Regions from separate parts of the Shewanella bicestrii genome, predicted to be linked through region 3. Evidence: predicted binding sites of a transcription regulator. Region 3 holds the regulator's gene; each other region holds the start of a gene.
The links. Region 3 encodes LexA, which represses DNA repair genes until DNA is damaged. Its sites were predicted from a motif close to TACTGTATNNNNATACAGTA; they were not measured.

Region 1 (10,407 bases), 1.2 Mb from region 3:
CCATTAACCACAACCGCATCACCGGCTAAATCCGCACTCGCGGCCGCAGCTAACTTATCTTTCAGTTGCTGCATGTCTTTTTCAAGCTGCTTCATTTTATCCAGCTGCGCTTTCAGCTTGGCCACAACCGATTGAGTATCGCCTTTCAGCAGAGCTGCTGCTTCTTCAAGTTGCGCTTGTTGCTGTGCCACATAGGCCATCGCCGCTGCGCCGGTTACCGCTTCAATACGGCGAACGCCCGCAGCAATACCGCCTTCAGAGGTAATTTTGAACAGACCAATGTCACCGGTACGGCCAACGTGAGTACCACCACACAGTTCGATAGAGAAATCGCCCATAGTGACAACACGCACCTCGGCATCATATTTCTCACCGAACAGCGCCATCGCGCCTTTTTCTTTCGCTTCATCAATCGCCATTTCAGCGACTTTCAGCTCATGGTTACGGCGAATTTGGGTGTTGACTAACTCTTCAACCTGTTTCAATTCAGCAGGCTTGACCGCTTCGAAATGAGAGAAGTCGAAACGTAAACGCTCAGGGTCAACTAACGAACCTTTTTGAGTAACGTGAGTGCCTAATACTTGACGCAGTGCAGCATGTAATAAATGAGTCACAGAATGGTTTAACTGAGTACGGTGGCGCAGTTTTTTGTCCACTTTGGCTTCAATGGCTTGACCAACACTGATAGTGCCAGCTGTTAATGTGCCCTTATGACCAGAGGCTTGACCGAATTTTTGGGTGTCGTTTACAACGAACTCAACACCTTCGGCTACCAGAACACCTTTATCGCCAACCTGACCACCTGATTCTGCGTAGAATGGCGTCACATCGAGCACCACTACGGCATCATCACCCGCATTGATTGCAGAAACTGACTCACCGTTTAGGTAAAGTGCTGTGACTTTGGCATTGCCAGTAAGTTCTGAGTAACCACAGAATGCGGTTTCAGCATCAATTTTCAGTGCTGCGTTGTAATCGGCACCGAAGTTACCCGCAGCTTGAGCGCGGCTACGTTGTTCAGCCATCGCGACTTCGAAGCCCGCTTCGTCGACGATAATGTTGCGCTCACGGCATACGTCTGCGGTTAAATCCACTGGGAAACCATAGGTATCGTACAGTTTGAACACAGTTTCACCGTCTAAGGTGTCGCCCTGCAATTCGTTTAACGCGCTATCCAGAATACCTAAACCACGCTCAAGCGTACGGGCAAACTGCTCCTCTTCGGCTTTAAGGGCTTTTTCAACAATCACTTGGGTATCGGCAAGACCTTTAGCAGCATTACCCATCACTTCAATTAGCGTCGGAACTAACTTGTAGAAGAAGGCTTCGGTGGCGCCTAACTTGTTACCATGACGCACGGCGCGGCGAATAATACGACGCAGCACATAGCCACGACCTTCGTTCGATGGCATCACACCATCGGCAACTAAGAAGGCGCATGAACGGATATGGTCGGCAATAACGCGCAGCGACTTGTTAGATAAGTCAGTCACACCGATGATTTCAGCCGCTTTGGCAATCAAGGCGCGGAAAATATCGATTTCATAGTTTGAATGCACGCCTTGCATAATTGCAGCGATACGCTCAATCCCCATACCGGTATCGACTGAAGGTTTTGGCAGCGGCAACATTTCACCAGAGGCTTGGCGATTGTATTGCATGAATACGATGTTCCAGATTTCGATGAAACGATCGCCATCTTCTTCTGGGCTACCAGGACGTCCGCCCCAAATGTGGTCGCCGTGGTCGTAGAAAATTTCGGTACATGGACCACAAGGACCCGTATCACCCATTTGCCAGAAGTTATCTGAAGCGTATGGCGCGCCCTTGTTATCGCCGATGCGAATAATGTTTTCAGCGGCAACACCAATCTTTTTATTCCAAATTTCAAAGGCTTCATCGTCTGTTTGGTACACAGTCACACACAGACGCTCTTTTGGCAGCTTCAATACTTCGGTCAGGAAGGTCCAACCAAAGTGAATCGCATCTTCTTTGAAGTAATCACCAAAGCTGAAGTTACCCAACATTTCGAAGAAAGTATGGTGACGCGCGGTGTAACCAACGTTATCTAAATCGTTGTGTTTACCACCCGCACGGACGCAGCGTTGGGCAGTGGTCGCACGTGTATAGCTACGTTTGTCCATGCCAAGAAACACGTCCTTGAACTGGTTCATACCGGCGTTGGTGAATAAAAGCGTGGGATCGTTGCCTGGTACAAGAGAACTACTGTCCACAACTTGGTGACCATTGCTGCGGAAAAATTCGAGGAAAGCACTTCTAAGCGCTGCTGTCGTTTGATACATGAAATCGTCCTGAATTGGGTAAGCATGACCAGCTACACCATAAGGTAGCCGTATTTCTATTTGCCCAGCATTATAAGCAGACTGAGGAAAGACGACCAGCCTTGAATAGCGATATAGGCTTAGGAATCTCATATTTTCGGTGAGTTTGCCGCTAAGACATGGCTTATCACAAAAGCCAAGCGGTAAAGAGGAGTCGATAAGCCGGATCAGCACGTCGGCCGAACGAAAAAGACAATGACCAGACAAGCCAAGGGCTACGAGTTTATGCCATGACGTTAGTCATCATTATCTGCCAAAGGGTCGTAATCTAAGGCGTAGGAGACTTGTTCGTAATTAAAGCCCTGGCTCAGTAAAAACCGCACCCGTTTGGCTTTTTCTTTTGCCACTAACTCCCGGGATTGCGAGCCTTTAACCTCGGTGACTTTAGGGGTTACATATTTTTTGATGGCTTTGACTTTGGCTAGCTCAAACCAATCATGCTCATTGGCTGATAAGGCAGCTTCGATACAATCCTTTGAAAGCCCTTTTTGAGCAATGGCTTGGCGAATACGGATAGACCCATGGCCACGGGCAATATGGCTGCGAACGAGAAGCTCGGCATAACGCGTATCATTGATGAAACCCGACGCTTCACAATCATCGAGCACAGGCTCGATATCAACGACCTCAAAGCCTTTTTCGAGCAGTTTGGAGCGGATTTCTTGGCGGGAATAGTCGCGGCGCGCTAACAGCGCGACCGCGATTTGACGGGCTGACTGGCTCAGAATACTTCGCCTGTTTCGAAATCAACATTGCCTTCGCTGTTTTCATCATCAGATGAAGATGAAGACATAGCGCTTGGGTTACTCAGCAGTAACTCACGCAGTGTTTTATCGATTTCAGCGGCAATTGCTGGGTTTTCAGTCAGATATTTACCGGCATTTGCACGACCTTGACCAATCTTGTCACCCTTGTAGCTGTACCATGCACCGGCTTTTTCAATCAGTTTATGGGCAACACCTAAATCGACTAACTCACCAGTACGGTTGATACCTTGACCGTAAAGAATTTGGAACTCAGCTTGTTTAAACGGCGCGGCAACCTTGTTTTTAACCACTTTAACGCGCGTCTCGTTACCCACCACTTCATCGCCTTCTTTGATAGCACCAGTACGGCGAATATCGAGACGAACAGAAGCGTAGAACTTCAGCGCGTTACCGCCCGTTGTGGTTTCTGGGTTACCAAACATCACACCAATCTTCATACGAATTTGGTTAATGAAGATTAATAGTGTATTCGATTGCTTGAGGTTACCCGCGAGCTTACGCATCGCTTGGCTCATCATACGCGCCGCTAGGCCCATGTGTGAGTCACCAATTTCACCTTCAATTTCTGCTTTGGGTGTTAATGCCGCAACCGAGTCAACGATGATCACATCTACCGCGCCAGAACGGGTTAACGCATCACAGATCTCAAGGGCTTGTTCGCCGGTATCGGGTTGTGAACACAGTAAGTTATCGATATCTACGCCTAACTTTTTAGCATAGATAGGGTCTAGCGCGTGCTCGGCATCGATAAAGGCACAGGTTTTACCTTCGCGCTGAGCAGCGGCAATCACTTCTAATGTCAGCGTCGTTTTACCTGATGATTCGGGACCATAGATCTCAACGATACGTCCCATTGGTAAACCGCCAGCCCCTAAGGCGACGTCAAGGGAAAGTGAACCAGTAGAAATAGTCTCAACATCCATAGAGCGGTCTTCGCCCAGCTTCATGATGGAGCCTTTACCAAATTGCTTTTCAATTTGGCTCAATACCGCAGCAAGTGCTTTCTCTTTGTTTGGATCGACTTTCATTCCTGTTCCCTCATCTAGACAGTATCAGTACTGTCAAAAGTGATATTCAATTTAATAAAGCGGGTAATACAAAAAGCGAGGCTCTTTGTCATAATCTGCTGACTAGTATACTGTACAATCATACAGTATCAAGACCTGTGAATGATTTATTTTTAAGTCAGAAAATTTTCCCGTTGAGACAAGCTTTTACCGACTCGTGCTGCAGATTTGTCAGGATATCAGTGAATATCCATGGTTTAAGGGTCAATTTTCAGAAAATTATTGCTAAGATTGGCGTCAATTTATTTTAGACAGTAATAGTGCACATCCACTGATTTTTTATCCCATTACTGTACGACTTATTTCCCCGCTTTGGGCCGGCATAACGGACGAAAACGATTTAATGAATCCTATAGATACCGATGATTTAGAAAAACATACCCCTATGATGCGTCAATATTTGACCATGAAAGCAGAGCATCACGACATGCTGCTGTTTTATCGTATGGGTGACTTCTATGAACTCTTCTATGATGACGCTAAACGAGCCTCAGAATTATTGGGCATTTCCCTTACGGCCCGCGGCAAAAGTGGTGGCGATCCGATCCCGATGGCGGGTATCCCTTACCATGCGGTTGAAGGCTATCTAGCAAAACTAGTTCAAATTGGTCAATCGGTCGCGATCTGTGAGCAGATTGGCGACCCCGCCACCTCAAAGGGTCCAGTTGAGCGAAAAGTGGTGCGCATCGTCACCCCAGGTACTTTGACCGATGAAGCCCTGTTGCAGGAGAGACAAGACAATCTGTTAGCCGCGGTTTACCAAGGTAAAGTTGGGTTTGGCTACGCGACCCTCGATGTGTCTTCCGGCCGTTTCGTGATTGCCGAATTAGAGACAAAAGAGTCCCTCGAAGCCGAGCTGCAACGTACCAATCCGGTCGAAATTCTCTATAGCGAAGATTTTGGCGCGATGGAGTTATTGCATCATTTTAAAGGCAAGCGTCGCCGCCCTGAGTGGGAGTTTGATTACGATACCAGCATTAAACTGCTACTGGCACAATTTGGCACTAAGGATTTGCACGGCTTTGGGATTACCGATGCGAGGCTTTCGCTGCAAGCGGCGGGCTGCTTAATGCAATATGTGAAAGACACTCAGCGCACTGCTCTGCCCCATATCAATGCCATTACCCGTTTCAATCAAACCGATACGATTGTCTTGGATGCAGCAACGCGCCGTAACCTCGAGCTGACACAAAATTTGAGTGGTGGTCGAGATAACACCCTAGCAGCCGTGCTCGACAATACAGCCACAGCGATGGGCAGCCGGATGTTGCAACGCTGGATCCATCAGCCGCTGAGAGACCATGCGCAGATTTTTGCTCGCCAAACGGCGGTCAATGAATTACTCGAGACCACGGCCCATGAGTCATTGCATGATCAGCTTAAAGCCCTAGGCGATATTGAACGTATCATGGCAAGACTGGCACTGCGTACAGCTCGTCCAAGGGATTTTGCCCGCCTACGCCAAGCATTAAACCTATTGCCTCAATTGCAGCAGTCACTCGCGCAGTTAAGTGCGCCCCATACGGTGAAACTAGGCCAACTCTTAGGTGAGTTTCCCGAAGAGCAACAACTGCTTGAGCGCGCGATTGTCGATAACCCTCCCATGCTTATCCGTGATGGCGGCGTGATCCGCGAAGGCTACAATGCCGAGTTAGATGAATGGCGAGGCTTAAGTGAAGGAGCCACAGATTATCTGGTTCAGCTCGAAGCGCGGGAAAAAGAGCGTACCGGCATTGCCACGCTGAAGGTTGGCTACAACCGAGTGCATGGCTACTACATCGAAGTCAGTCGCCTGCAATCACAGCAAGTGCCATTAAATTACCAGCGCCGTCAAACCCTTAAGAATATGGAGCGTTACATCACGCCCGAGCTTAAGGAATACGAAGAAAAAGTGCTGTCGAGCCAAGGTAAGGCGCTTGCCCTTGAAAAACAACTTTGGGACGAATTATTTGATTTAATCCTCCCCAAGTTGCATGAGCTACAAGCCTTCGCCAGAGCCGCAGCCGAACTCGATGTGCTGAGTAACTTTGCCGAACGTGCCGAAACCTTAGGCTATACCTGCCCAGAACTGAGCAGCGAAATCGGGGTAAAAATCGAAGCAGGTCGCCACCCAGTGGTCGAGCGTGTGAGTCAAACGCCTTTTATCGCCAACCCTGTCACCCTGCACAATCAACGCCGGATGTTGATTGTTACCGGTCCAAACATGGGCGGTAAATCAACCTACATGCGCCAAGTGGCGCTTATCACGCTAATGGCCCATATTGGCTGCTTTGTGCCAGCAGATCGCGCCATCATTGGCCCTATCGATCGGATTTTTACTCGGATTGGCGCCTCAGACGATCTCGCCTCTGGTCGCTCAACCTTTATGGTAGAAATGACTGAAACGGCAAATATTCTCCATAATGCGACCGCACAGAGTTTAGTCTTGATGGATGAAATTGGCCGTGGCACATCAACCTACGATGGTCTGTCATTAGCATGGTCTGCAGCGGAATATTTAGCGCAGCAAGTCGGCGCAATGACGCTGTTTGCGACCCATTATTTCGAGTTAACACAATTACCGGAACTCATGGCTGGCGTCTATAACGTGCACCTCGATGCAATTGAGCACGAAGACACCATCGCCTTTATGCACGCGGTGCAAGAAGGTGCTGCCAGTAAGAGTTATGGTTTGCAAGTTGCGGCCCTTGCCGGGGTACCTGCACGGGTGATTAAGGCGGCAAAACACAAGTTACATCAGCTTGAGAGCCGCGATCATCAAGTGGAAGGTGCTAATGTTAACGGCACTAGGGCACCGATCCAAACCCTGCTCGCCCTGCCTGAGCCAGTGGAGAATCCCGCCGTCAGCAAATTAAAAGATATCAATCCCGATAACCTGACCCCAAAACAGGCGCTGGATTTACTCTACGAGCTAAAACGCTTGAGTTAACACATAGAGTGAAAAACTCGCGATAGCATAAAAGTGAAAGCATAAAAAAACGCCCTCAAAATTGGGCGTTTTTTTATGACTTGTTTAACTGGTGGAAGGCTAAATATCTGAACCTTAGTTTCTAAAGAGTGCCTCTACAGAGAGACCTTGAGCGCCCAGCAAATCACGTAGGCGTTTTAGGGCTTCCACTTGAATTTGGCGAACACGTTCACGGGTGAGGCCAATTTCAGCACCGACGTCTTCAAGGGTTGAGGGTTCATAACCTAACAAACCAAAGCGGCGCGCTAACACTTCTCTTTGCTTGGTATTGAGTTCATTAAGCCATTTCACCACTGAGTTTGAAATGTCTTCATCTTGTACTTTGTAGTCAGGGCCTACGTTGTCGTCATCGGCCAGCACATCGAGTAACGCCTTGTCGTTATCGCCACCTAAGGGGATATCGACAGAGGTGATCTTCTCATTGAGCTTCAGCATACGGCTGACGTCAACACTGGATACTTGCAGTTTTTCGGCAATTTCTTCTGCCGTAGGTTCGTGGTCAAGTTTTTGCGCTAATTCCCGAGCCGTACGTAAATACACGTTGAGTTCTTTTACAACATGGATTGGCAAGCGAATCGTGCGGGTTTGATTCATGATGGCACGTTCAATCGTTTGTCTGATCCACCAAGTCGCATAGGTTGAGAAACGGAAGCCTCTTTCTGGATCGAATTTTTCCACCGCACGGATCAAGCCAAGATTACCCTCTTCGATTAAATCCAGCAGCGCTAGGCCGCGATTATTGTAACGACGGGCAATTTTAACCACGAGTCGCAGGTTACTCTCAATCATGCGATTACGGGATTTTTCGCAGCCTTTTAAGGCCTTACGGGAAAAGTAAACTTCTTCTTCTGCGCTAAGCAGTGGGGAAAATCCTATTTCACCTAAATAGAGCTGAGTGGCATCAAGATTTTTTTGCAGGTCATCTTGAACCTGTTGTTCGAGTCCTAGTTCTTGAACTAAATCAGCGGCAATATCCTCTTTATCGAGATCAAACTCTGCGGTATCTACGGAAAAATCTACTAGTTCTTCTGCGGCAGTGCTATTTATGCGGCTCATGATCAAATCTCCCAAACCTAATGTAAACTGCTTGAATTACTGCAATTTTTTATCCTCCATGCCAACAAGGCCCTAAACAATCATTGCTTAGGTAAATAGTTAAGTGGGTTAACAGACTGACCGTGGTAACGGATCTCGAAGCGAAGCATTACCTGATTAGTACCTGTACTGCCCATTTTTGCAACTGTCTGTCCAGCGAGGACATGTTGCTTTTCTTCGACTAAGATCTGATCTGCATGAGCATAGGCACTAAGGTAATCGTCACTATGTTTAATAATCACTAAATTACCATAACCCCTAAGAGCACTACCTGCGTATACCACCCGCCCATCTGCAGCGGCTTTGATGATATCTCCGCGTTTTCCTGCGATCTTAATTCCTTTATTTCCCTGCTCATTGGCAGAGTATGTCCCAATCAATTTACCTCTTACTGGCCATTGCCACTGACTCACACTGTCTGGCAGTGTTGATGTCGGGGCGACGATCGAAGGGTTAATACTTTGTTGAGAGCTTGTTGCAGAATACGCAGGCTTGGCTTTCTGATCAAGTGTTTTTTTCTGCTGTTCACTTGACAAGTTTTTCGCGGATGAATTGTTACTAGCTGATTGTTTATCAACAGAATTAGCTTTATTTTGTCCTTTAGACGCTGAATTACTTCCACCTAAAGTTGTAGAGCCTTTGCCATTTTGCCCGCGATCATTCGTTAAATATAGAATCTGTCCAGGGTAGATGGTGTACGATTTATCTAATTGATTAATTTTAGCAATTTCGGCGAAATCTTTACCTGCAGCCCAAGAGATCGAGTAAAGGGTGTCACCTTTCTTAACTTTATATGAATTAGATTTAATGTGGCCTTTGTTATGTTTGGAATAACTGTGGGAAAGACTTTCGACAGGTGCGGGGCGACTCGCCTGAAAGCTACAGCCCGCAAGCAACAACACTAAACTGAGGTTTAAGAGTAAACCCACATTCAACAATAAAAACTCCTCTTTAGGGCTATCTTACTGTTTTACCTAATTATAAAGTTCAAGTATTTAACGAAGTGACCTAAAGCTAAAAACTTAAGCGAGCTCGCCATTGATCAAGGGAACAAATTTGACGGTTTCGATCACTTCAGAACTAAAACGGTCCGAGCGGCGGGTAAAGCGCATCAATTGCTGCGTCTCTTCCCCCACAGGGATGATCAGCACGCCCCCTTCAGCTAACTGGGACAATAAGGCTTCGGGAACCTTAGCCGCTGCCGCCGTGACCATAATGCCATCAAAGGGGCTGCGATTCGGCCAGCCCTGCCAGCCATCGCCATATTTAAATGACACATTATGCAGATCGAGTCGCTTTAATCTTTGTCTCGCTTGGATCTGTAACCCTTTGATACGTTCAATGGTGCACAGTTCTGGCACTAATTGCGCGAGGATCGCCGCTTGGTAGCCAGAGCCCGTTCCTACCTCAAGTACCTTTTGCGGCTGATGTTGCAGCAGTAATTCTGTCATACGCGCGACGATATAAGGCTGAGAAATCGTTTGTCCTTGGCCTATAGGCAAGGCGGTATTTTCGTAGGCTTTATGGGCCAGCGCATTATCAAGAAACAACTCGCGCGGGGTACGGGATATTGCCTTAAGAACGGCTGGATGGCGGATCCCCGCCTCCTGAAGCTTTTTAGCTAAATTCACCGCCGATGTTAAGGCAACCCGAGTCATATTTTATCTACCCAATCTTGCAATACCGATAATTGTCTATGCGCAGTCAAGTCCACGGTTAAGGGAGTGATCGACACATAACCATGGGCTACCGCATGGAAGTCCGTTCCTTCACTCGCATCTTGTTCTACACCCGGTGGACCGAGCCAAAAAATCTCTTTCCCCGCAGGATCTTGTGTTCGCACTATGCCTTCGGCCTTATGCCGTGCACCTAGGCGCGTCACCCTGATCCCTTTAATCTCATCGAGCGGTAAATCGGGCACATTGATATTGAGGATCTGATCGCTCGCAATTGGATGCGCTAACAGCCCCTGCACAATTCGCCGCGCATACACAGCCGCGGTGTGATAATGCTTTAATGCCTTACCATTAAGCGAAATCGCAACGGCGGGGAAACCTAAAAACCGCCCCTCCATCGCCGCCGCTACCGTGCCCGAATATAAAGTGTCATCCCCCATATTCGCGCCAGCATTGATACCCGATACCACCATATCCGGCTCACCATCACAA
Region 2 (10,407 bases), 220 kb from region 3:
AGCAGTTGTGGCAGGCGTTTTAACATGCCGAAAAATAATCGGGTGTGCAGCTTAGTGATGCGCACATTATCGGCCACGCCTTGAAAGTGGCTGACGCCGTTTTCGGGATAAATGACTTTAGTGGGGTGAAACAGAATTTCCACCCCTTGCCAGTAGAGTTTGACTAGGATTTCGATATCAAAATCCATCCGCTCCGTGAGGGCGTGCTGGCTCAATAGGCGCTCGGTGGCGGCTAAGGGATACACCCTAAATCCGCACATCGAATCTTGAATATCAAAGCTTAAGGTTTCGACCCATACCCAAAAGTGGGTGAGGTAACGGCCATAGAGTCGCCCCTTGGGGACGGACTCGTCGTACTCTGGCTTGCCCGAAATCAGCGCATCCGGCTTGGCCTGTGCCTTGGCGAGCATGGCGGGAATATCGCTCAAATTATGCTGGCCATCGGCATCGACCTGTAGCACATGGGTAAAGCCATCGCGATACGCACGGCGAAGCCCTGTCATCACAGCTGCACCTTTACCACGGTTGTAGGGGTGTTGTAGCAGGGTCACCCAATCGTGTTGCTCCGCCAAGGATTGCAGCAGATAACGGGTCTCATCGTTGCTGCCATCGTCTATCAAATAGCAGGGCAGATTGAGGGCGGCTAGCTCGACCAAGGTCTGGGCGATCGCGGCGCTATGATTGTAATTGGGGATCACCAGCGCCAGCTTGATTGGCGCCGTGCCCATTAAATCACTCGGCGGAACTAACATGGTGTCGCTCATACCGTCGCTCACAGGGATGCTCCATCATCTTGCTGACTAGCAAAGCTGATACGCCCGGAGGCATAGCGGTGGTCGCCATCGCTGTAGGCAAAGGTTAACTTCTCTTTGGCGGCATTATGACTAATGGCTAAGGTGACTTCCTGCCCTGGCAGAATAAGTTGTTGAAACTTTAGTACTTCTAAATTAGCCACCGCAGCGTTGTACCCAAAATGTTCGCAACCTAAGCGTACGGCCCAATCGAGTTGGGTCACGCCGGGGAGCACGGCTTGCTCGGGAAAATGGCCGTTAAAATATTCGAGATCGGCGGCGACAAAGAGGCGCAGTTCAATACTCTCTGGGCCGATCTCTGATGCGAGGATCGGCGGTAAACTCGACTTAATCATGGTCAAATAACTCAACTAGCTGGGCGACGACGCGCTTGCCCTGAGTGTTTAACGGTAAGGTTTCGGGGTAACGCCAGCGGCGCGGTAAAGTCACGCGCTCGAACTGAGTCAGTAGATGCGCTTTTAACGCGTTGTTGATACTCAGTTTTCCCTGCTCTTGGTGCACACTTCTGCCTAATGGCGACAGGGTGATCACCGCCCCTAACTGGGATTTAAACTGGGGCAATACGACCAAGGCAGCCTGCTCGACATAGGCATGGCTACAGAGCAAGGTCTCCATTTGCGCCAGTGAAAGACGTTTTTCTTCAATCTTAACGATGCGATCGAGTCTTCCCTTGAGCCTGAATTGGCCATTGGCCGTCGGCTCGATTTTATCTTCGCAACGTAACCATTGATCGTCGGCCAAGTAGGGTGACTTCAGCAGCAGGGCGCCATCGTCAGCGTCTTGGTCTATGGTAATTTGTTCAAACACTTGCCATGGTTCGTCGGCCTCGTGTTGGCGACGATAGGCGATACCGCCAGTTTCGGTGCTGCCGAATATCTCTATGGGTAAATGGCCATAGCACTGGGCAACCCCTTGGGCGGCGGTGAAACTTAACGGCCCGCCGGAGCTAAAGACTAAGCTAGGTGATCGCAGTTGGCGTTCGTGCTCTAGTGCCTTAGGCAAACGGGATAATTGCGCTGGGCTACTGATGAGGCACAGATTCGGCAACAAGGCGGTGTAGTAGCTTAAGGTCTCTGGGTATTCGATCTGCTCGCTTAAAAAAGGGCGACTGGCGGCTAAGGGCCAGAGGATTTTAAACAACAAGCCGTAGATATGTTGATGGGAAACGGTCGAGACCACACTGCAATGGGGCAAATGCTCGGCGAAGGTGTGCTCGAGCACTGTCACTTCGGCATCGAGCTGCCTTAGGCTCTTGCGAATCGCCTTGGGCTCACCACTGCTGCCCGAGGTAAAGAGCACTAGTTCACCGAAGTTGTCGCTCTCTGGCCAAGGTTTGGTGGGCAGGCTCAGCTCTTTATTCAGCAGGATAAAGGCGTGACTCTCGCACAGCGGTTTGTCTGACAATATGCCTTCAAACTGATGGGTCAGTTCACTCAAGGTGCCAGTTTGGGTGTTGGGCGGCAGAATAATTTCCTTGCCCGCCAAGAGTGCGGCACATAAACCCACGGCAAACAGATCGCTGGTATCACTCGCCAGTAACCATTTTTGTTCAGGCGCTTGGCGCAGCTGCTCGTAAAAATGCGCAACCTGATTGGTAAACAGGGCACCTGTGACTATGTCATGGTGATTAAAGCTGATCAGTTGTTGGGCGAATGGCCCTTGGGTTAACCAGTTTTTGAGTAGTTGTGTCATGTCTTCTTCAACCAAAAGCTGCGATATAACCATTCCCCACCGAGGAGCAGTCCCATGAGTACGTATGCAATCAAACCGTTATACAAGGTCCAAGTTGCTAGGCTGGTAAACGCGGCGGTATAGGCCGCCACAGTGCCGTTTAGGATAAATAAGCCACACCAAAGTAGGGTAACTTTTTTAAGATAACCTATGGCTTCATCCGGCAAGTCGGGCTCTTTGAGCCGTGCGAGCCGTTCAATCATGCTCGGGCCTTGGTATAGCGAGTAGCTAAACAGGGCTAACATGGTGAGGTTTATCACCACGGGGTAATACAAGAGCCAGTCGCTGCGTTTGGCGACAAAACTGCCCGCAGTGAGCGCAATCCCCACAAGCAAAGGCAATACTAAGGTTTTAACCTTTTGCTTTTGCAGCATTAAACGCACTACCAACAAGAGGCATAGCACTAGGGCTATGGTGCCTGCTGGCAGATAATTCAGTCCTAAATACACGGCGACTGGATAAGCAATCAGCGCGAGTGCGGTTAGTACTTGTAGCAGGACACGCATTAGTCTTTAACTAGGCCTTCAATGGCGTTAACGACATCGTTGACTGTGCGCACAGATTTAAACTCGTCGGGCTGAATTTTCTTGCCGGTGAGTTGCTGTAGCTTAATCACTAAGTCGACGGCATCGATGCTATCCAGATCTAACTCTTGATAGAGATTCGCCTCTGGCGTAATCGCATCGGCATCAATTTCAAACTCATCCACCAAAATCGTGGTCAACATAGCGAGGATTTGTTCGCGGTTTTGCATCTTCCTCTCCTACGGACGTTGTGATTCGATGAAGTTAGCTAGGCTGGCGACGCTGTAAAAATGCGCCTTAGTGCTATCCGAGTTGGCTTCGATTTTCACATCAAATTTTTTCTTGATGGCTAAACCCAGCTCGAGCGCATCGATCGAGTCGAGTCCAAGTCCTTCACCAAATAGCGGTGCATCTGTGTCGATATCATCAATACTGACGTCTTCTAAGTCGAGGCAGTCGATGATCAACTGTTTAATTTCGTTATGTAAAGTCATAATTATTTTCGAGTTGTTGTTGATAGTATTGTTCAAGGTCTCGGGTTAATTGCCGAGCCATTTTCGCATGCTCCCCCAAAGGGGCTTGGTAGCCTTGGTGAGAAATTGTGTTGCCGATTTCGACGGCCATTCCCATGGTTTGCCTTGGGATCTCATACCAAGGTTGTTCCTTTGTCAAACCACGCACATTAGTGCGCAAAACCACAGGTAAAATATCGGCTTGGGTGCGAATAGCAATATTGGCAGCACCGCGGGCAAATTCGTTAATGCTTGCACCAAATACGGTGCGTGTGCCTTCGGGAAAGATAATCAGATTCGTGCCGCGGGCGAGTACTTCTCGGCAATCTTCGAGCATGAGTTCGGCGCCGCGATTGGGAATGTATCCCGCGCAGGAGACGACGCCACGTAAGAAGGGATTGCGCCACAGGCCCTGTTTAACGATACAGCCTGCATTGGGCATCAAGCTGATTAATACCACCACATCGATCAGACTCGGGTGATTGGCAATCACTATCACGCCCTTGGCATTTTGCAGCAGCTCGGCATTATGGGTGCTTACTCGGATAACTCCTGCCCAAGTCAACATGGCCACAAAGCCTTTAAACATAGTGTGCACGGCTTTTTGCACGCGGATAATCCGCGCCTCGGGCGTGCCCGGCCAAAAACGCAGCAGAGGCAAGATGGTTAACGAGCTTAACAGTCCACCGAGACCAAAGGCGATGTAGCAACTGACGCCGCCGAGCCAACGGGGGATATAGTTGATTCCCGCTCGGCGTTTTTCGGGCAGCGTATAGGCGACATTAAATTCGGCATTGTGTGGCACTGGATTAGGCATGCGTTAGGCTCCAGTGCCAGTGTGACAAGCAGCCGTCAATATCCTGTGAGGTTGCTAGCGCGTGGACCAACATGCCATAGGATAGCGGCGTGGCGTTTTGTTGCTGCTCGGCTGTCAGTTGGCTTAGGGTGAGGGTGACGGTCGCACTCTCATCCGCGGGCGCTAGGGTCAATCCCAGGGCTAAGGGCAACTCAAACTCTTGAGTAAATTCATCATAGACTGGTGGGACGGGATCGTCGCCAAACACCAACAACAGTGGCTCGGGCGATTGGTGCAGCTGGGCGAACGCTTCTACCATGGCTTGGGAAAGGGTTTCTGTGCCCGCGGCAATCGAGGTCGAAGGGGCGGTGTTATTGGCTAAAATGCCAAAAATACCACTGCCAGTGTTATGCACCGACTGACTAAAACCTAAGGGGGAAAGCGGTTGTTTTTCAATAATATCTTCGAGCAGGCCAATGGTGCGGTGTAGCTCGCCGTGGCGAGAAGCAAATATCGAGCGACAGTTAGGCGCGGCCTCACATTGGAAGCTGACATCCAGCATCATCTTGGTTAAACGGCTAAAACGTCTGCGCTGCATGGCGGGGACTTGGGAAAGTGCAGGGGAAATCCCCTCTAGGTCATTTTCTTTGCTTGTGTCAGCCGAGTGCTTGCACCAAGTTTGCCAGTCATCACGCTGTGGATACTTTGGCGCCCATGCGCCCCAAGAAAGGATGCTGAATCTGAGTTGCACTACTTTGCCTCGACACTATTTAAAGCTGTCTTAGTTATCCCTAACTAAGCGAAAATTTTAATGAATTGATTGGCTTATCGCTATTTTCTCGCTGGATTGACGAGCACAATTCCCCCGTTTATTAAGTGGCTTATTCTACACTAAGTCCTTAGTTTTAATGAAGCCATTTGCATTGTGATGGTTAACAAAATGCAATCAAGTTCGAATTTATCACCCAAGAGTAACATTCGTTGCAGCTGAGGTATTGGGAGGATAGAGGATAAAACCTTGGACTGAACCTGAGTTGAACAAGTCTATAGGTAGTATTTTTAAGATACAAAAAAGGCGCACTAGGCGCCTTTTTAGACAAGCTTGGAGCATTATTGGGCGAGTTGGTTTTCCAATTTACGCAGCGCCGCTTTGACTTTACGGGTGTTTTCAGGACCCATGCGGATCATCAGTTTTTGCGCGCTCGGCAAGGCCTCTAAATTAGGATCCACAAAGCGGTAGTTCACGCTGATTGAACTCAGCTCGATAGGCTCTTCGATTATAGGGGCGGCAAGCATGATCTTAATGGCTTGCAGCATTCGGTCATTGAACTTGGCGTTGCTGTAACCTAACTCGGCAAAGGCCTCATCAAACAGCGGTGTGAGCTGTTTGTAAGTGTGCATTAAGCTTGCTTCATCCATGCTGGCAAGTACAGTCGCGTAGGCATCGTATCTGTGGTAACTCTCTGGATTTAAATACACTTTGCTAGTGATTTCAGACACAGTGAACAGCTTTTCTGGGCCTTTGACTGGGCTGACTTTGCGGGCGAGATCGCCTTGGGCCAAGTTGTCCACAAACACCACAAACTGACGGGCCAAATCTTGGTTCACTAAAGAGGAACCGACCACGTTGTTATTGATGATCGCTAGCGCTTTTTGATGCACAAAGGCATCGCTCTCGGGCAGGCTAGGAACGACTTCTTCAGGCATCGCAGGCTCGGTTGGCGTGACGACGGTGTCGGTTTCAGGCGTGGTCACTGCTGGTGTTTCATTTTCTACCGGCGCAGTTTCAGGCTCAGTGCCTGTCTCGAGCGTCATAGGTTCAGATGAAGGCGGCTCAGGCAGCACTATCGGCGCATTGGGGATGAGCTTGGGTGAGTCATCTTTCGTGTAGTAATAATAACCTCCTGCAGAGAGCAGCACGACGAGCACAATCGCAATCAAAGCAAAGCGATTACTGCTTGAAGAGGTTTCTTGAGGTGTAATTCTATCATCTTGATTAACTTGCATTTTACATCCTTCGCTTAAGTGTCAAGGTAACGGGGTGAATACATGCAGCTAACATTTAAAGTGCAAGTGCCAACGAGTTGTCGGTGGCAGGTTCATTGTGCAAGTTTCCACGCGCTTGTCCATAGCGGTGAGCTGAACAGGCTGAATTTATTTTACCTTGAAGGGGTTAGCTTAAGGTTTAGGCCTGAACGTATTGTTGCCTGTGTCCAAGCCAGCGATGAATAATGGCATCGACCGATTCTGGGGCCTGTGACATCACATGGCTCGCCAGTTTTTGGATATGTGGGATAAGCGCCTGATCGCGGACAAGGTCGGCGATTTTCAGCTCGGCCAGTCCCGTTTGCTTAGTGCCCAGTACTTCGCCCGGCCCACGGATCTCTAAGTCTTTCTGTGCAATCACAAAACCATCATTACTTTGCCTGAGCACATTTAACCGCTGGCTCGCGGTTTGGCTCAATGGCGCCTTGTAGAGTAACACACAATGGCTCGCCACGGCACCGCGCCCTACGCGGCCCCGCAGCTGGTGCAACTGTGCAAGGCCCAGTCGCTCGGGGTTTTCGATAATCATCAAGCTGGAGTTGGGGACGTCGACGCCGACTTCAATCACTGTGGTTGCCACCAAGAGATGTATGCTTCCCGCCTTGAAATCGGCCATAATCTGTTGCTTTTCAGCACTTTTCATCCGACCATGGACTAAACCTATGCTCAGTTCCGGCAGCGCTTGGCGCAGCTCTTCGGCGGTATCTTCCGCCGCTTGACACTCGAGAACTTCGGATTCTTCAATCAGAGTACAGACCCAATAGGCTTGGCGTTTATCAGTGACTACGCTGTTGCGGACGCGCTCGAGCACTTCATTGCGACGCGAATCGGGAATGGCGACAGTGGTCACGGGCGTGCGGCCGGGCGGCAACTCATCGATAATCGAGGTGTCCAAATCGGCGTAGGCTGTCATGGCTAAGGTTCGTGGGATGGGCGTTGCCGTCATAATTAACTGGTGTGGATGAAAGCCTTGGTTAATGCCTTTTTCCCTGAGTCCCATCCGTTGGTGAACCCCGAACCTGTGCTGCTCGTCAATGATGATCAAGGCTAGTTTGTTAAAGGTTACCTGTTGCTGGAAGATGGCGTGGGTACCAATCACTATTTGCGCCGCGCCCGATTCAATATCGGCTAAGGATTGCGCCCGCGCCTTGCCTTTAAGCTTGCCTGCCAGCCAACCCACTTTTAATCCAAGAGGTTCAAACCAGGCGGCAAAGTTTGCCGCATGCTGCTCGGCGAGTAATTCGGTAGGCGCCATCATGGCCACTTGGTAACCATTTTCGATGGCCTGCAGGGCGGCGAGGGCGGCGACTAAGGTTTTACCAGAACCCACATCACCTTGAACTAAGCGCATCATGGGGTGCGGTTGCTCTAAATCTTTACCTATCTCGGCGACGACCCGTTGCTGGGCGCCCGTCGGTTTAAAGGGCAATGAGGCGAGAAAGGGATTCAATAGTTGGCCGCTGGCGTGCATGGTTACGGCGGCGTCGAGATTGCTGCGCTGCCTGAGTCGGAGCATGCTGAGGTTATGGGCGAGCAGCTCTTCCTGCACTAGCCGTTGCTGCGCAGGATGCTGACCGAGCTCTAAGTCAAATTGTGATATTCCCGCGTGGGGGCGATGCAGGGTTTGCAGTGCCTGTTTCAAGCTCATGCTGTTGGGCTGCAAATTGGCGGGTAATAACTCGGTCAAACCCCCGTCTTCTAATAATTCGAGGGCTTGCTCGGTGAGCTTGATCCAACTCGCCTGCTTGAGTCCTTCGGTAGTGGGATAAATCGGCGTAAGGGTATCGCTTAAATGAATGTCTTCACCGGGATACACAATTTTATACTCGGGATGGACAATTTCTGCCTGATGATTACCACGGCGAATTTCACCGTAGGCGCGGATCATTAAGCCATTTTGCATTGCATTGCGTTGCGCTATCGAAAAGTTAAAAAAACGCAGGCTCATGCTGCCGGTATTATCCCGCACATTGCACACCAGCATGCGTTTACGGCCTTGAATGATTTGCGTCGACTGGATTTCGGCTTCAATGGTGCCGTAATTTCCCGGCATTAAGGCGGCAATAGGATAAATTTGGGTGCGGTCTTCGTAGCGCAGGGGTAAGTGAAACAGCAGATCTTGTACTGTTGTGATGCCGAGCTTTGCGAGTTTTTCCGCCACCCTTTTGGCGACGCCTTTGAGGTCGGTGATCGGAACAAGATCCAATTGCTGCAAGTCGTTAGCGCTCAATCACTGTGAATTTATACATATACTAACAGAGTATAAGCGTAAGGCAATCTTGGGCTTGGCGCTGGCCAAAGGATAAATGGCGATGGGTTAACTGGCGGAGAGGCGTTACAGCAAAAGAATGAACTTAGCCGTTAACATTTAAGTTATCTTATTAAAATTAAAATGAATATCCTATAATTGTTTGCGCTGAACTTAGGCAAAAATAAATATTCTTAGTTACCAAGTTCACTTTTTATTATTTTGTGGTTTAATCAAATAATTGATTACCAGCGACATGCTTTGGTAATTATGCGGTAACAAGGTTGTGAATCGAAATAATAAAGTGACCTCCAGTGACGGAACACATTTGGGGAAACACCGTCGAGGAGAACTCGCCTTTGCGTCTATGGTATTTGAGTTGTTTATTTATAGGCCTGCTGTGTTCCACATCGCCTGCATGGGCCAAATTAGAAGTGGCTTTTTTTAACCCTGGCGCCGCAACGGATAGCTTTTGGGGTGATGTCGATAAATTAATGCAAGTGGCTGCCACTCAACTCGATATTAATTTACAAATAACCCATTCAGACCGTAATCATTTTAAAATGATTAACCAATTAGAGGTATTATTAAGCTCTACCTCATCCATCCCTAGTCATATTATTTTGGTAAATGAGAAGCAGTCAGCAATAAAAATGTTGCAGTTGCTCTACCACTATCCCATATATGTGCAGCTGATATTGAATGATATTTCAGTGGCCGAGCGAGAAACCTTATTAGCGGATCCACATTGGCAAACCTATTTATTACCAGCCATTATTCCCGATAATTACGCGATTGGTGCCGAAACGGCCAAAACCCTATTAAGTGGTTTAAAGGATGAAAACGCGAAGGTTTTATTAATTTCGGGAGATAAGTCGACACCCGCCTCAGTACTGCGCACCCAAGGCGCCAATGACTACTTTTTTATGCAGCACAATGCCACTGTGACTCAAACCGTCTATGGCCAGTGGAGCCAAGATATTGCCTATGGGCAAACCTTAACTTTGCTTTCCCGCTATCCAGATTTAAATCTGATTTGGACGGCCAGCGATAATATGGCTATTGGGGTACTAAAAGCCTTGCGGGAAAAAGGACTTCAGCCCGGGCGTGATGTGTTGGTGAGTTCAGTGAATACCTCCGCAGAGATTTTACAGCTTCGCCAATCACAGCAAGTCACTACATTGGGCGGCGGGCACTTTTTAGCGGGCGCTTTGGGATTAGTACAGCTGAAGCGTTATCAAGCAACTTCGCAATATTATCCCTATGCGGACATACAACTTTTTAGTGTCCTTAATCCGGATTCGGAGTTTTATCGGCTGTTAGTCGCTAGGGATTGGGCGGGGATTTTTAAGACACAGATTTTGGATAAGTTGCCACAATCATAAATAGGTATCCATGAAGCATCGTAATCATTCCATCAGTCACAGAATGACGCTCACAATTATTGGGGTGAGTTCGTTTTTTGCTGTCCTGACTATGTTGGTACAGTTGATATGGAACTATCAGGAGAGCATAGATAAAACCACGGCGGATATTCGTGAATACTCCGAATCTATCTTACCCAGTGTGGCTAAGTCGCTGTGGGATGTTGACCATAGTCTGTTATCTGATTTGCTGTCTGGCCTTGGGATGATGCCCATGGTGGCGAGCGTTAATTTAGAGAGTATCGACGGCGTTGCTATGCAATTGGGTAAGTCGATTCATTTGGATAATCGTCGGCAAACCCTGTTTCACTATC
Region 3 (10,407 bases):
AAATACTCAACCGAATATCCCTTAGCAAACAGCTGATCGAGGTATTCACGGAACACGGCAGTATAAAGTTTATTGCCGTTAAAACTACGGCGAATAAAGAAAGCGCCACCACGGCGGAACAGCGGTCCCGCAGGCCAGAAGTTTAGGTTAATCCCCGCCGCAATATGCGGTGGCACCATGCCTTGGTAATACAGAATGTAGGATAACAGCAGGTAATCCATATGGCTGCGATGGCAAGGTACATAAACAATCTCGTGACCATCATGGTGCAGCTGACGGATTTGCTCGGCACCTTTGATATTGATACCGCTGTAGAGCTTGTTCCATAACCAAGTTAAGAAACGCTCAGCAATACGCACTAGGCTGTCGGAATAATTCGCTGCAATTTCATCAAGATATTCAATTGCTGTTTCACGGGCTTGGGTTTCGGAAATCTTCTTACTCGCCGCTTCTTCCTGAATAGCCTTGCGTAAGGATTCGGATTTCAGCAGGGAGTGGAACATTGCCTGACGATTCGGCAACACAGGCCCTGTCATCACTTTGCGTTGACGGCGGAAATGAACCCTAGCCACCCGCGCCAGTTTATGGGCAATCCCCATATCGGTGCCGTGTTCGTCGGCCATGTAACGCAGCGATACCGCATTAGAAAACTGCACAAAGTTATGACGACCCAAAAATAAGATCATCAAGCACTTACGTAACCAAGTTGGATTCTCGCGCTCAAGAACAGCCGCCTTCATGGTGTCGTCTTCTTTACCCGGAGTACGGCCCCAATACAGACTCACAGGCACCAGCTGAATATCTAACTCTGGCTTTTCCTTATGGACGGCCAACAGGCGCATAAAACATTCGAGGAATGGCTCATTACTGGCACGCTCGCCAAACAAAGGCTTACGGCCTTCGAGGCAAACGACGCGGGGCGCGACAACGCCATTTACCACGAGCGGCTCATAGGGGCTTGGCAAACCCAGCTTAGTGGTGATCTCGCTTAACGCAGCAATATCACTCAGGGATTCTGTTTTCATTACATAAGCAAGCGGTCTGGAAGCGTCCAGATTCAGATCGGCAAAGGGATCCTGCGGCACAACAATAGTGTGCACTAAGTGTTTTTGGATCCAGCGTAATGATTTCAACCAAAGAGAGTCTTGTTTAGGCATTATTCTTATGCAATGTAAGTACGTTCATTAGCCCCATAGAATACCAGATTCTAGGGAATATTCGCTAATACTCTCCAATCGCGTTAAAAAGTGGTTAATACTTGCACTACGAATAATACTGTATATACTAACAGTAACTGTATAGAAAAACAGGAAAGAACATGAGACCGTTGACGCCACGCCAAGCCGAAATTTTAGAGCTGATTAAACGTAATATTGCCGAGACTGGCATGCCACCCACCCGGGCCGAAATCGCCACCCGTTTGGGTTTTAAAAGTGCAAATGCCGCCGAGGAACACCTTAAGGCATTGGCGAAAAAAGGCTGCATCGAGATCATGCCTGGCACTTCCCGCGGGATCCGCCTCCCAGTTGAGGAAGAAGATAACAGCGAATCTGGCTTACCACTGATTGGTCAAGTGGCTGCGGGCGAACCTATCCTCGCCCAAGAGCATGTCGAACAGTATTATCAAGTCGACCCCAGCATGTTCCACCCAGCCGCCGATTTCTTGCTGCGCGTCAGAGGCGACAGTATGAAGAACATCGGTATCCTCGAAGGGGATCTGCTCGCCGTTCATAAGGTACAGCAAGCGCGCAATGGCCAAGTAGTTGTTGCTCGCGTTGACGATGATGTAACAGTTAAACGCTTTGAAAAGAAAGGGAATCTCGTTTATCTACATGCTGAAAATGAAGATTACTCCCCGATTAAAGTCGATTTAAGTTTCCAAAGTCTAACAATTGAAGGGCTCGCCGTAGGGGTGATCCGCAATGGAGATTGGCTATGAACAAACTACTAGGTAATGCCCCGCGTCACCCCGGTTTATGGCTCGATGCGGTACGCGAAACCGATACAGACTGGCAGCATACGCCTATCATCACTATGCCCACCGAGAGCCAAGGGCGCCAAGAGCTAATGCAACTTAGCAAACAATTGGCACAATTGAGCCAACAAGGCCGCTGGGTCGTGCTCATCAACCCACCCAGTATTGGCTACAAGCAGTTACTGGCCAGCGCCGGCGTGCGTATGGATCGCATACTCTTAGTCCATGCGAAAGATGAAGTGGAAACCCTGTGGGCCATGGAAAAAGCCTTAACTAGCGGCACTTCCAGCGCAGTAATTACTTGGATCCACTCACTCGATGCCCGCGACAATCGTCGTTTGCAAATTGTGGCCAAGAGCGCCCGCGCCATGGGAATCGTGCTAGAAGGTGTCGTAAATCACTCACCTACGGACGCGACACTCAAGCAACCTGCTCACTTTGCCCAAGGTAGTTTTTTTAGCTCTGTTCATTAAAATTTTTGCACTGCGTATTTAGCCTTGAAAGCCGCCTCACCTGTGAATGTGGGGCTTTTTTTTTGGCAATTTTTCAGACAATTAGAAAAAGAAGTGATCTTGATCAATTTTTAAACAGCAAGTATGTTTGATTCAGGCGAGCATAATATATCGCCCATTTAGGCAAAAAATATCGACGATTTATCGAATATCTCTTGCCCACAAAAATCGAGAATAATGGGTTTATTCAGCAGTATGTGCCAGTGTGGCTAATACCAGCAGTAACAATACTTAATCAAAAGTAAGCCGCCAACGCACGTTGAAGTCAGAGAAGCTTTTTTGGGAACTGAAGAGTTTGCATAGAGTTGAGACTTACTGTGTTGCTCTTCTTTGTAGTTGCTATTCGCAATTAGCAGAGGAGAAGTCTTGTGAAGCAATGGTTGTATTGTTTACTCGTGGTGCTATTCGCCCCACCGTTGGCCGCAGCGGACATGCGGTTCAACATGACCCCCGGCGTAACAGAAATCAGTGGCAAGGTTTATCACTTACACATGACGATTCTGTATATCTGCTGCGCGATAGGCCTAGTGGTTTTTGGCGTGATGATTTATGCCATGATCAACCACAGAAAATCCAAGGGCGCGGTCGCGTCTCACTTCCATGAGAGCACAAAAGTCGAAATCGCGTGGACGATTATTCCTTTTGTCATTCTGATCTTAATGGCGATTCCCGCCACGAAAACTCTGATTGCCATGGAAGATCCCAGTAATGCCGATCTCACGGTAAAAGTCACAGGTTCTCAATGGAAATGGCATTATAGCTACTTCGATCAAGATATTGATTTTTACAGCATTCTCGCAACACCAAGACCTCAAATCGAAGGAAGTGAAGCCAAGGGAGAGCACTACTTACTCGAGGTCGATAAACCCCTAGTATTACCCATCAATCGTAAAATCCGCTTCTTAATGACCTCAGAGGATGTCATTCACTCATGGTGGATGCCCGCCTTTGCGGTTAAAAAAGACGCTAACCCAGGTTTTATTAACGAGGCATGGACCCGTATCGACAAACCCGGCATTTACCGTGGCCAATGTGCCGAGCTTTGCGGTAAAGACCATGGTTTTATGCCGATAGTGGTGCAGGCATTACCCGAAGCCGAGTTCGATGCTTGGGTTGTAGAACAAAAACAAGCCGCCAATGCCGCAGCGCAAGCCGCACAAGCCGCGTTATCGCAAACACTGACAAAAGAAGAGCTGATGGCTCAGGGTGAGCAAGTTTACCTTGGTCACTGCGCGGCCTGTCACCAACCCAACGGTGAAGGTCTACAAGGAGTATTCCCGCACCTCAAAGGCAGCCCGATTGCGACCGGACCACTGAGCGGCCATCTTGAAATAGTGCTCAATGGTAAAGCGGGTACGGCCATGCAAGCCTTTGGCAAACAATTAACGACCCAAGAGATTGCCGCCGTGATTACCTATGAGCGTAATGCGTGGGGCAATAACACGGGGGATGCGGTGCAAGCCAAAGACGTTGATGCCCATAAATCCGGAGGCACCAATAGCGAACCAGTAGCAACGACTCCGCCTCCAGCAACCACCGATGCGCCAAAGCCAGCGACAGAACCCGTCGCCAGTGTCGACCCCGCGAGTCTTCCCACGCTTAGCCATGATGAACTGATGGCCGAAGGGGAAAAGACCTATGCCACGATTTGCGCCGCCTGCCACCAGCTAACGGGTGCAGGTATGCCTCCCGCCTTCCCCGCCCTTGCTGGCAGCGCTATTGCAACGGGTCCGGTCGCCAATCACATCGACATTGTGATGCACGGTAAACCGGGCACGGCGATGCAGGCATTTGGCACACAACTAACGCCACAACAGCTTGCCGCCATCATTACCTATGAGCGCAATGCGTGGGGCAATAATACTGGCGATACAGTGCAACCCGCTGATATTGCTCGCCATGGACAGTAGGGGATTAAGATGAGCACACTGACTCAAGATCAAATTGCCGCCCATGATGAACACCATCACGGTGCACCTAAAGGCATCATGCGCTGGTTACTCACCACCAACCACAAGGACATTGGCACCCTGTACCTGTGGTTTAGTTTCATAATGTTTTTAACCGGTGGTGCGATGGCTATGGTGATCCGCGCCGAACTCTTTCAGCCAGGATTACAACTCGTTGAGCCTAACTTCTTCAACCAGATGACCACAGTTCATGGATTAATCATGGTATTCGGCGCCGTGATGCCGGCCTTTACAGGGCTGGCTAACTGGCTGATCCCGATGATGATTGGTGCGCCAGATATGGCGCTTCCACGGATGAACAACTGGAGTTTCTGGATCCTGCCCTTCGCCTTTACTATTTTACTGAGCTCACTGTTTATGGAAGGCGGCGGCCCTAACTTCGGTTGGACCTTCTACGCACCACTCTCGACCACTTATAGCCCTGACAGCACAGCATTATTTGTATTCTCTATTCATATCATGGGGATAAGTTCGATCATGGGTGCCATCAACGTGATCGTCACCATAGTCAACCTGCGCGCTCCCGGCATGACCTGGATGAAGTTACCGCTGTTTGTCTGGACTTGGCTGATTACCGCCTTCTTGCTGATCGCCGTTATGCCTGTGCTCGCTGGCGCCGTCACTATGGTGTTAACCGATAAGTTTTTCGGTACTAGCTTCTTCGAGGCGGCAGGTGGTGGTGATCCTGTGATGTTCCAGCATATCTTCTGGTTCTTCGGTCACCCCGAAGTCTACATCATGATTCTGCCTTCCTTCGGCATTATCTCCGCCATTGTTCCAGCTTTCAGCCGTAAACCATTATTCGGCTATTCATCCATGGTGTATGCCACGGCGAGTATTGCGATTCTGTCCTTCCTCGTGTGGGCGCACCATATGTTCACCACCGGCATGCCTGTGTTTGCTGAGTTGTTTTTTATGTACTGCACTATGCTGATTGCCGTGCCGACTGGGGTAAAAGTGTTTAACTGGGTAGCGACCATGTGGCGCGGCTCATTGAGTTTTGAAACCCCAATGTTGTTCGCGGTGGCCTTTATTATCCTGTTCACTATTGGCGGCTTCTCTGGCCTGATGCTCGCCATCACGCCAGCCGACTTCCAATACCACGATACTTACTTTGTGGTGGCTCACTTCCATTACGTGTTGGTTACTGGTGCGATTTTCTCCATCATGGCGGCGGCCTATTACTGGCTGCCAAAATGGACCGGCCATATGTACAGCGAAAAGCTCGGCCAGTGGCATTTTTGGTGCTCGGTGATTTCGGTCAATGTGTTGTTTTTCCCGATGCATTTCTTAGGTCTTGCGGGTATGCCAAGGCGTATTCCCGATTACTCGATTCAATTTGCCGATGTAAACCAAATCGTGTCGATTGGGGGTTTTGCCTTTGGTCTTTCTCAGCTGATTTTCCTCGTGCTGGTGATTAAGTGCATTCGGGGCGGTGAAAAGGCGCCCGCCAAACCTTGGGAAGGCAGCGAAGGCTTAGAGTGGACCCTACCCAGCCCTGCCCCCTACCACTCTTTCACCACGCCACCCGAGGTGAAATAACATGCAAGGCCAACCCCATCAGCCCAACATCAAGTCCAACCGTAAGCTCATCAGCCTGCTGGTGCTGGGCTGCCTTGGGATGTTTGGCTTTGGGTTCGCCTTAGTGCCGCTCTACGATGTGTTGTGCGAAAAACTGGGGATTAATGGCAAAACCTCCAATACTGCCAGCAGTTATCAAGCGATCACTGTGGACAAGAACCGCGTGGTAACGGTGGAGTTTATCTCGCAGGTGCAGACCGGCATGCCGTGGAAATTTGAGCCACAAACGAAACGGCTCGAAGTGCATCCGGGAGAACTCATTCACACGGCATTCCTGGCGCAAAATGTCTCTAACAGAGCGATCGTTGGCCAGGCGATTCCTTCTATTTCGCCCGGACAAGGTGCGGCTTATTTCAATAAAACCGAATGTTTTTGTTTTAACCAACAACACTTAGCCGCCGCGAGTCGCGCCGAGCTGCCGTTGATCTTCTTCGTGGATCCTCAATTACCCGAGTCTATCCACACCTTAACCCTCTCTTACACCCTCTACGACATTACCGACAAGCAGTTAGCGTCTGCCATAGAGCAAGGAGCTGCAAAATGACCACTAAACATGAGACTTACTACGTCCCCGCCCAGAGTGCTTGGCCGATTGTTGGTGCTATCGGCTTGTTTTTAATTGCCTTTGGGGCGGGACATTTTGTACATCAACTCAAATCTAGCGCTTCGGGTGGCGGCTATATTCTACTGGCAGGCATAGCCGTCATCCTGTTTATGCTGGTTGGTTGGTTTAGAACCGTGATCAAAGAATCCATGACGGGCCTCTATTCCCATCAGATGGATAGATCGTTTCGCCAAGGCATGAGCTGGTTTATCTTCTCCGAGGTGATGTTCTTTGCCGCCTTCTTCGGCGCCTTATTTTACGCCCGTATGGTCGCTGTGCCTTGGCTAGGCGGTGCCTCCAACAATGCCATGACCCACGAAGTCCTGTGGCCACAGTTCGAAGCCGTTTGGCCACTCGTCACCACGCCAGATGGCACCAAAACCGAAGCCATGCCATGGAATGGACTACCGCTAGTCAACACCATAGTGCTGCTAACCTCCTCAGTCACGCTGCATTTTGCCCATGTCAGCTTAGAAAAAGGTAAGCGTTCGGCCATCACCCTCTGGCTTGGGCTCACGATTTTGTTGGGAATTAGCTTCCTTGCTTTGCAAGCGGAGGAATATAGCCATGCCTACCATGAGATGGGGCTAACGCTCACCTCGGGCGTGTATGGCAACACCTTTTTCCTGCTGACGGGTTTCCACGGCATGCATGTCACCTTGGGCACTATCTTTCTATTAGTCTTGTTTTTCAGAGTGTTAAAAGGCCACTTTAGTGCGGATAAGCATTTTGCCTTCCAAGCGGGCAGTTGGTACTGGCACTTTGTCGACGTAGTTTGGCTCTGCCTATTTATCTTTGTTTATGTGCTTTAAATATTCATTAAAACAATAAGTTGAAAGCTTAAGGCGTGGGATTAAGACCAAGTAGTCCAGTCCCCAAAGCCACCAGCAAGAGCAGGATCACTAGTACAGAAAACATCACCCTACGGCCCAAATACCGGCTCATAGGCACAGGGTGATCAGCGGTTTGATCGTCACCTTTAACCATAATGATTAAGGCTCTGCCTAGGTTAAAAATGATAAACAGTAACAGCAGTACTAAAACACACTTAAAAATGAACGGGATGTTCATACGCTATCCTTATGTTTTGCTGACCAAATTAATGGGGTTGCCAAGATACATTTGGGTGCATAGGGCAATGTTGTTACTGCTGATATTGACTGTGGTGGTATTCGTGATTTTGGTCAAGCTGGGTTTGTGGCAAATGGATAGGGCCGCGGAAAAAACCGAACTACTCGCACAAATGGAGGCCAGACAATCCGCTGCCGCACTCAATCCTGAGCAGCTCATCGCTGAATTGGCTAAAGGCGGCGTTACTGGCTATCGCCTTGAGGTTCAAGCCAGCCCCGTTAATCCACAAATCTGGTTACTCGACAATCAGGTCTATCAAGGGCAAGTGGGTTATCTCGCCTTTCAATTACTGCAAATAGCGTCAGAAAATCATACAGATAATCGCGAGCAACCTTGGCTGTTACTCGAACTCGGCTTTATTGCCGCTAAATCCCACCGAGATGCCTTGCCCGAAGTCAGCCCCATAGTCGGTGAACTGGCTCTTACAGGCCGCCTCTATCAAAAACAGATTAATCCCTTGAGCCATCACTTATTAGCAGAACCCTTCACCACGGAACAAGGTGAACGGATTCGGTTTCAAAATCTCAATCTGCCCGAGATGGCACAAATGTTAGGACATCCCATCCTGCCCGCGGTGTTACAACCCAATGCCTTACCCCAATTACAACCCGCGCAGGCCTTACCCCACCCTTGGCAACCTTTCCCGCTCTCGGCCCAAAAACATTGGGGTTATGCATTGCAATGGTTTGCCATGGCAACTGTGTTTGCGGGGCTGATGGGTTGGCAAGCAATGAAATACCTCAAAAAATCACGACAACGGCATCAAGCCGATAAGGAAGCGACTAAAACCGAGTAACAGATAACAGCAAGATTTTAATAAAAAACAATAAAACAAAGCATTAGGGACAATAAGAGGAGCAAATATGGACTCCCAACAAACAGCCAAATACCGCGCATTGGGGTTATTGCTACTGGCCTTTATCGCGCCTGTGGTCATCGCTAAGTTAGTGCTGAGCATGCATTGGTATCAAGGCGGCTCCACCAACCACGGTGAGCTCATCAGCCCAGAAACCAGTTATACCAGTCTTGGCCTTAACAATCCTCAGCCTAAGGAATGGCAACTGTTGTATTTATTGCCCGCAAAGTGCGATGAAGCTTGCCGCGAGCGCTTGTATATTCTGCGTCAGAGCCATACCGCCTTAGGGCCAGATCAGGCTCGTGTCGAACCGCTTATTCTTGTGAATCCAGACAGTGACTTAAGCGCATTAAGCAGCTTTAACTTCAACACTCAGCCCGCCAGCCAAAGCCTCAGCCAATGGCTTGACCAACAGCAGCTGATTATTGTCGATCCACTCGGCGCACTCGTGCTGCGTTACCCCCAAGTACAAGGCAAGGCGGCACATTTAGCTCAGGGTAAGGCCTTGGTCGCGGATCTGCGTAAGTTATTAAAACTATCGAGGGTAGACTAATGCAACTGACTTGGCTCCTACGCGTCACCATAGTCTTTACTCTGTTAGTAATTTTAATGGGGGCTTACACTCGGCTCTCGGACGCAGGGCTTGGCTGCCCAGATTGGCCCGGTTGCTACGGCCATATCAAAGTGCCCACACACGACCATGAGATCTCCCATGCCCAAACCCTATTTCCTGACCACGATATCCATCCCGAGAAAGCTTGGCTCGAAATGATCCACAGGTATATCGCAGGCGCCTTGGGCATACTAGTGTTACTGATTTTGATCCTTTGCTTGAAAACATCCCAAGCCCCCAAGAAACTGCCCTTTGCCATAGTGCTACTCATCATCTTTCAGGCGGCGTTGGGGATGTGGACTGTGACGATGAAACTAATGCCGATTGTCGTGATGTCCCATTTAATTGGCGGCTTTAGCTTGCTCTCGCTCCTGCTCTTACTGTATCTGCGAACACGTCCGAGGCGAATTTTCGAAACCGCTGATATTCACAGTCAGCGTGGTGCGGGCGCAGGATTTAATGGCGCCCATGGTTCGCGGATAGGCACTAGCCTTAAATTTCTCGGCCAGAGCAAACATTTGCCGAAACTGGCGCTGTTGAGTCTGCTGGTGCTGATAGGTCAGATCATGCTTGGCGCCTGGACCTCCTCCAACTATGCCGCACTCGCTTGCACGGCTTTGCCGATTTGTGAAGGTAATTGGATGGATAATCTCGCCATTGCCGATGCGTTTTCCCCTTTCCAAGGGCAACACCCAAGCTTTGAATTTGGCGTATTGGATTACCATGCCCGCATGACCATTCATATCGCCCACCGCGTTGGCGCCATTATTACCGCCAGTCTATTGTTGCTGCTCGCCTATCGGTTATTTTTCAGCACCCAGCTCAAGGCCCTTAGCCTATTGCTGGTCGCCTTAGTGATACTGCAGGTCAGTTTAGGGATTTCAAACGTGGTGATGCATTTACCACTGGGGATTGCCGTTTCCCACAATGGCGGCGCGGCGCTGTTACTACTCACCTTAGTCGCGATTAACTATTTCCTTTGGCGCAGGGCACCTTAATCATCGGGGGATTTATCATGGCAAAACCACTCTCTATCAGCAGTCACCCCAGTGTCCATTTGGCTTGGCGTGCCTATTTCGAGATGACCAAACCTAAAGTAGTGGCTTTAATGCTGCTCACCGTCTTAGTCGGCATGTGTTTAGCCATGCCTACCATACTGCCAGTC

Region 1: the regulator LexA is predicted to act here: its motif matches at 4,246-4,265, upstream of recA (recombinase RecA).
Region 2: the regulator LexA is predicted to act here: its motif matches at 8,653-8,672, upstream of recG (ATP-dependent DNA helicase RecG).

What each region holds. Positions count from the first base shown of each region.
Region 1 covers NZ_CP022358.1:3,438,773-3,449,179, forward strand. Annotated here, with positions in the region: gene alaS (alanine--tRNA ligase) at 1-2,303, opposite strand, end outside; gene CF168_RS15065 (regulatory protein RecX) at 2,579-3,001, opposite strand; gene recA (recombinase RecA) at 3,064-4,137, opposite strand; gene mutS (DNA mismatch repair protein MutS) at 4,520-7,105, shown strand; gene rpoS (RNA polymerase sigma factor RpoS) at 7,220-8,200, opposite strand; gene CF168_RS15085 (peptidoglycan DD-metalloendopeptidase family protein) at 8,281-9,177, opposite strand; gene CF168_RS15090 (protein-L-isoaspartate(D-aspartate) O-methyltransferase) at 9,262-9,897, opposite strand; gene surE (5'/3'-nucleotidase SurE) at 9,894-10,407, opposite strand, start outside.
Region 2 covers NZ_CP022358.1:4,377,915-4,388,321, reverse strand. Annotated here, with positions in the region: gene CF168_RS19160 (glycosyltransferase family 2 protein) at 1-752, opposite strand, end outside; gene CF168_RS19155 (thioester dehydrase) at 773-1,147, opposite strand; gene CF168_RS19150 (AMP-binding protein) at 1,140-2,504, opposite strand; gene CF168_RS19145 (hypothetical protein) at 2,501-3,049, opposite strand; gene CF168_RS19140 (acyl carrier protein) at 3,049-3,297, opposite strand; gene CF168_RS19135 (phosphopantetheine-binding protein) at 3,307-3,561, opposite strand; gene CF168_RS19130 (lysophospholipid acyltransferase family protein) at 3,548-4,396, opposite strand; gene CF168_RS19125 (beta-ketoacyl synthase chain length factor) at 4,389-5,126, opposite strand; gene CF168_RS19120 (DUF3014 domain-containing protein) at 5,486-6,382, opposite strand; gene recG (ATP-dependent DNA helicase RecG) at 6,561-8,636, opposite strand; gene CF168_RS19110 (ABC transporter substrate-binding protein) at 9,029-10,054, shown strand; gene CF168_RS19105 (sensor domain-containing diguanylate cyclase) at 10,065-10,407, shown strand, end outside.
Region 3 covers NZ_CP022358.1:4,599,592-4,609,998, forward strand. Annotated here, with positions in the region: gene plsB (glycerol-3-phosphate 1-O-acyltransferase PlsB) at 1-1,157, opposite strand, end outside; gene lexA (transcriptional repressor LexA) at 1,319-1,939, shown strand; gene CF168_RS20135 (cell division inhibitor SulA) at 1,936-2,448, shown strand; gene coxB (cytochrome c oxidase subunit II) at 2,856-4,397, shown strand; gene ctaD (cytochrome c oxidase subunit I) at 4,407-5,999, shown strand; gene CF168_RS20150 (cytochrome c oxidase assembly protein) at 6,001-6,582, shown strand; gene CF168_RS20155 (cytochrome c oxidase subunit 3) at 6,579-7,454, shown strand; gene CF168_RS20160 (DUF2909 family protein) at 7,483-7,713, opposite strand; gene CF168_RS20165 (SURF1 family protein) at 7,658-8,569, shown strand; gene CF168_RS20170 (hypothetical protein) at 8,637-9,182, shown strand; gene CF168_RS20175 (COX15/CtaA family protein) at 9,182-10,240, shown strand; gene cyoE (heme o synthase) at 10,258-10,407, shown strand, end outside.